Regions from separate parts of the Bacillus capparidis genome, predicted to be linked through region 1. Evidence: riboswitches for the same ligand, from Rfam matches in the RefSeq annotation. Region 1 holds a riboswitch; the other holds the start of a gene.
What was found. A riboswitch is a leader RNA that binds a small molecule or an ion and turns the genes downstream of it on or off. The one in region 1 is predicted to bind lysine.

Region 1 (3,171 bases):
CACCCTTATCCACTTAATTGCACCGTTCAGCTACTTTTTTGCACCCTTATCCACTTAATTGCACCGACCTGATCCTTTTTTGCACAATTCAACCAAGTAATAGCTCCAATCAAACGATTATCGCCTGTGTCTACAACACAGCGGAGGATTGCTTGGCGAGATCGAATGCGTCGTGCAATGCTTCGACCGCTTTTACCATATCCTCTTGATCGATCACTGTAGATACTTTAATTTCTGATGTGCTTACCATTTTCACTTGAATATTTTTTCTTGCTAACACGGCGAACATTTCTGCGGCGACTCCTGGGTTTGAAACCATCCCTGAACCAACGATTGATACCTTCGCGAGCTTGTTTTCCGTTTCAATTTTTTTGAATTTCAGCGCATCCTTGTAGTCTTCGAGCACTTCTACTGTTTTTTCTAAATCATCGGTTTTTACTGAGAAGGAAATCGATGTATGGTTTTCGCTTGTCGCCGATTGAATAATGATATCGACATTGATGCTGCGTTTCGCAAGCGTTGTAAAAATAGTGGACAGTGTCGTTAAGCCGGTAGTTAGACCGGTAATGGTTACTCTCGTGATTTGATCTTCAAAAGCAATCCCTCTGACAATTAAATTTTCTTCCATTGAAGCAGCCTCCTCTATTCTTGTTCCTGGTACAGATTCCATGCTTGACCGAACTTCGAGCGGAATTTCATAGTTTTTTGCAAATTCAACGGCTCTTGGATGGAGGACTCCGGCACCCAAATTCGCCAGTTCCAGCATCTCATCATAGGAAATGGCATCCAATTTTCTTGCTGATTTCACGACGCGGGGATCGGTTGTAAATACACCTGGGACGTCTGTGTATATATCGCATTTCTCAGCGTTCAGTGCTGCGGCCAGAGCGACGGCAGTTGTGTCTGATCCGCCCCTTCCAAGCGTTGTGATCTCAGAATCGGAAGACATCCCTTGGAATCCTGCGACTACAATAATTTTTCCTTCTTTTAGCTGCTGGTCTATTTTATCCGTTTTGATATCTGTGATTCGGGCATTGCCGTGTACTCTTTCAGTTTGAATGCCTGCTTGCCAGCCCGTATAAGATATCGCATCATATCCTTTTTCAGTAAGCGCCATTGTTAATAGCGAGATTGTCACCTGCTCGCCTGTTGATAGAAGCATATCCATTTCTCTTTGTGATGGACTCTTTGTAATATCACGGGCAAGATTGACGAGTAAATCAGTTGACTTGCCCATTGCAGAAACGACAACGACGACATCGTTACCTTTCTTTTTTTCTTCAATGACACGGTTTGCTACATGCAGAATTTTTTCAGCTGAACCGACTGAGGTTCCGCCGAATTTTTGTACGATAAGACCCATTGCTACCACCCTTATGATTAATTAGTGACCGTTATGTAAGGAATGCACTCGGGACGACGCCTTTTCTTGCCAGAAAAAAAAGCAATAAGAGTAGATTCTCTCATTGCTTTTACGAAACTAGTGACAAGTCCGGACAATGAGATAGCCCTCCAGGAGTCATTTCCTGACAGCCCTGCATTTCTTAAATGCAAAGCCAGCAAATTCTGTTGATGGACAGAATTCACTTCGGCGATCCTTCCCTTTCTGCCTTTTTCTTAGAATCCACCATTCTCGAAAGGCTTACTCTTGAAGTTCGCACCTCTATCTTCATAAACGATCTATTAAATTCACTCACATTGTAGCAAACTTTCAGCCCAATATCAATTTTGTTTTTTTAGTTCATCCACTAAAAGCTCTGCGGTTTTTAGCGGGATGCCCGCATCTTGAAAGTCTTTTATCGTAGCTTCTCTCATTTTTTTGACAGATCCGAATGTTTTCATCAGCAGCTTTTTCCGCTTTTCGCCGATCCCTGAGATGTTATCCAGCACAGATTGAAAGGCAGACTTTCCGCGAAGCTGCCGGTGAAAGGTAATCGCAAACCGGTGGACTTCATCTTGAATGCGCTGAAGCAAATAAAATTCCTGGCTGTTTCTATCCAGTTGAATCAATTCCAGAGGATCACCGATGATCAGGTTTGATGTTCGATGCTTGTCGTCCTTAACCAATCCCGCTACGGGAACGTCAAGGCCCAGCTCATTTTGAAGCACATCAACCGCTGCGTTGATCTGTCCTTTTCCGCCGTCAATCAGGATTAAATCAGGCAGAGGAAGCTCCTCTTTTAACACTCGGGTATACCTTCTGCGGATGACTTCTCTCATGGAACCATAATCATCAGGTCCTGTGACGGTTTTAATTTTATATTTTCGATATTCTTTTTTATTCGGTTTTCCATCCAAAAACACGATCATGGCCGATACCGGATCGGTTCCTTGAATATTTGAGTTATCAAAGGCTTCAATTCGAAACGGGGTATAAATGTTCAGCGCCTCGCCCAATTTTTCGACGGCACCGATTGTTCTCTCTTCATCCCGTTCGATCAATGAAAATTTTTCTTTTAGCGCCAGTTTGGCATTTTTATGCGCAAGCATGAGCAGATCCTTCTTCTTTCCTTTTTTCGGCTGCAGGACAGACGTATTTAACAGCTGTTCTACCAGCTGAATATCTACACTATCCGGAAGTAAAATTTCCTTCGGCAAAAAGTGATTGTTTTTGCTGTAAAATTGTCCGATAAAAGTTAGAAACTCTTCATCCGCTTCCCGGTACATTGGGAACATGCTGACATCCCGTTCGATCAGCTTGCCTTGCCTGATGAAAAAGACTTGAACGCACATCCAGCCTTTATCGTATGCATAGGCAAATACATCCCTGTCGACTTGGTCCGTCATCGCCATTTTTTGTTTTTCCATCGTGGAATCAATATGGGCGATCTGATCGCGTAATTCCTTTGCCCGCTCAAATTCAAGGTTTTCAGCAGCCTCGTGCATTTTTCCTTCTAATTCTTTTTTTATTTGGTTGAAGCCGCCCTTTAGAAATTTTGTAATTTCATCGACCAGTTTTTTATTCGTTTCTTCTTCTACATCGTAGACACACGGTGCGAGACATTGTCCCATATGATAGTAAAGGCAGACCCGATCAGGCAGCGTGGTGCATTTTCGTAACGGGTACAGCCGGTCTAGCAGCTTCTTTGTTTCTCTCGCCGCGTAAACGTTTGGATAAGGGCCGAAGTAACGCCCTTTATCTTTTTTGACATTGCGGGTAACGATCAGACG
Region 2 (3,171 bases), on a different contig from region 1:
TGATGTTTTTCGGATAGAGGTTGATGAGCCTGATTTGGATGACCTTCTTTACGGAAGCAAGCGCACTTAAATAGATTCTGCCGATTTTCGCAAAACAAAAAACGCTGAAACCTCAGCGTTTTTTGTGAAAATTATATTATTATTTTGCTGCGAATTTTTTTACCGCAAATGGATAAATGATGACTCCGGCTAAAAATAAGCCGACTCCAAGTCCAAAGGTAATCATATCTGCAGTTCCTGTCGCAATGACCCATAAGGAATAAACGATTGCCAATAAGGCAATAGCGCCATCTTTTATTCGGGAGCCTTCCAGCTCGGAATAGGTTTCACCTTTAAACACGATCTTTAGAAAGTAGATGGCCGAAACCAAGTAAGGTATTAAATACGCAAGCGTTGCCGAGGTCGTTAAAAAATCAAATGCCTGGCTGATCGTGCCGGAAATCGTTGAAAAAATAAAAATTTGCGACATCAAATTCGTGATCAGCAAGGAGTTAGCAGGGCTCCCCTTTCGGTTCACTTTAGCAAAAAAAGTTGGAAAGTCCCCTGCTTTTGCAGATTGATAAGGCAACTCGGAACTGAGCAAGATCCATCCTAACATGGAACCCGCCAGACACATAATGGCCAAGATTCCCATTATGACTCCCCCTAAGCTCCCGATCAGAACTGCCAACACATCTACGAACGGCTTATCAGAAGCCCGAAGGACCTCGACCGGCAAAGCCCCCATTGTAATAAGTGTGATGATAAGATAAATGCAAAGAGCAATAATAAGTCCGGTAACAGTAGCACGCTTTACATCACGCTGAGAAGAAGCTCTCCCGGATAAAATAACCGCAGATTCAATGCCTACAAATGCCCATAAAGTTGATATGGCTGCATTGTGTACCTGCGCCCCCAAGCCTAAAACCGTTCCGCTCTCACCTTCGACCGGATAGTAAAATCCATTAAAATTTTCAGTCTGGAATACGAACAGACCTGCGATAATGAATAATGCGAAACCAGCCACTTTGGCAAAAGTCGTCAAAAAGTTGATCTTGCCGGCTGCATTGAAGCTGGTAACAAGTATTATATGTGTTCCCCATAATAATATGGTACACAGCAGGAAGGTAAGCAGCTGCCCTAATTGGATTTCCATGTCGCCAGTCTCAAATAAGACCCTTTTGTCAGTCAAGATGGGGATAAACGTCGTAATATATCCCGCCAAACTTGTCACAACGGCAACATTGCTGATCCAGTTGGCTACCCAGTAGCCCCAAACCATTGTAAAGCTTGCCAGTTTTCCTTTTTTCGGATCAGAAAAAATAGCTCTGGCATAGTTTTGCGGACCGCCCGCTAAATCCGGCCTTCGAATCGATAATTGACCAAACACAAGGGCAATCATAAGGACACCAAAGCCAGTCACAAGCCAAGCGTATAATGCCCCTAACGGACTGGCTGTATTAGCTAGAGTGCTCGGCAGCATGAAGACTCCAGAGCCTACCATGTTGCCAACAACTATTGCTGTTAATAACCAAAAACCCCATTTATTGTTTTGCATCGTATACCTCCAATTTTTCCTGAACGTATACGGTACGTAAAGCCTTTAACGCATTATAAAAAGCATGAACAAACAAAAGTCCATGCTGCACATACACTCCTGACCTCCGGATAGCTCTCCGCACCGTAACCGCGGCAGTCCTGCCCTTTTTCAGGTACAGACCCAGCACAAAAACCTGTGAAATCTTCATGCTTCGGCACGGATGCCTTTTATATGCTTTCATCAACCTCACAAGTCTCGAAGCATACGACTAATCATCCATGCAACCTCTACCTCACCAAGTCCGAGTGAGGATTTTATTAGTTGTAAAACAACCACCTATGTGAGGCTACCAGAAGTAAAGGAAGCTGTCAATGGAATGTTTTTCTACAAAAACAACTTGCAGAAGATTTCTGCAAGTTGTCACATGCTTATTTGTTTTGTTTCTTATTAATTGCTTCTTGAAGAGGATCGCCTTTCAAAGCGGCAGAAGCGTCTTTAAGTGCTCCAGTCAATGCTTGCTTGTCTTTCCCGTTTGACTTGCCCTTACCTATATTAAAAAAACCCATTATGATCACCTCATATAATGAATTGTGATACATGTTTAATTTGGTTCTTTTATTAAGATAATATACACAGAGTAAAATGGAATTGATACTCGTGTATAGCCTTGTATCACGTGGGCAACATAAGGTACGAAAAAGAAAGCAGCTAAGCTGCTTTCTTATTTTACCAAGGATGCTTCGTTAGCCTCTTTAGCAAGTTCAATAGCGCCGTAAATTCCTGCATGATCTCCTAGGCCTGGAGAGACAATGTATGACTCAAGTTCCGGAAGGTCAATATAGTTATTCACGTAGCCTTTCAGCTTTTCAAAAATCAACGGAAACAGATGAGATTGCTTCATCACGCCGCCGCCCATAATAATTTTTTCAGGAGATAAAATCAGAATGTACTGCATCAAACCTTGAGCAAGATAATCGGCTTCTATCTCCCAAACTAATGGTTGATCTGCTAAATCTTTCCCCGGTTTGCCCCACCTTTGTTCAATGGCAGGACCTGCAGCCAATCCTTCCAAGCAATCGTTATGAGAAGGACAGGTGCCTTTAAAAGTGTCTTGAGGATGACGACGTACTAACACATGCCCCATTTCAGGATGCGTATGGCCTTGAACCAGCTTTCCGCCAATCACGGCTCCAGCGCCAATTCCTGTGCCAACTGTAATATACATGCAGCTGCCGAGACCTTTTGCTGCTCCCTTTTTCAGTTCCCCTAACGCGGCTGCATTAACATCAGTCGTAAAATATACAGGAGTACCCAGGCGTTTTTTTAGCTCAGGAATAAATGGGTAATTGACCCATGCTTTTTTTGGAGTATTCGTAATATAACCGTAATTTTCTTGATCCTCCGCGACAGAGATTGGACCGAAAGCGCCCACTCCTAATGATGAAAGTGAAAATTCATTGAAAAATAATTCGATCTGACTCATCGTTTTTTCCGGTGTTTCAGTAGGGAATTTCGTTTCTTTAATGATTTCGCCAGCAGCATTTGCCACTGCGCAGACAAATTTCGTTCCTCCAGCTTCTATAGCGCCTAAATACATATTTTGTTTTCCCCCTAATCAAATTAGTAATGGCCAAGCAACATTATTCTTCATG

Region 2: another riboswitch for lysine. It lies ahead of JOC74_RS08205 (amino acid permease); the one in region 1 lies ahead of JOC74_RS18220 (aspartate kinase).

The regions. Positions count from the first base shown of each region.
Region 1 is NZ_JAFDST010000005.1:130,549-133,719, forward strand. Features, by position in the region: gene JOC74_RS18220 (aspartate kinase) at 131-1,363, opposite strand; lysine riboswitch at 1,498-1,674, opposite strand; gene uvrC (excinuclease ABC subunit UvrC) at 1,723-3,171, opposite strand, start outside.
Region 2 is NZ_JAFDST010000002.1:227,631-230,801, forward strand. Features, by position in the region: gene JOC74_RS08200 (ATP-binding cassette domain-containing protein) at 1-70, shown strand, start outside; gene JOC74_RS08205 (amino acid permease) at 140-1,537, opposite strand; lysine riboswitch at 1,641-1,817, opposite strand; gene sspJ (small acid-soluble spore protein SspJ) at 1,948-2,085, opposite strand; gene JOC74_RS08215 (ROK family protein) at 2,241-3,116, opposite strand.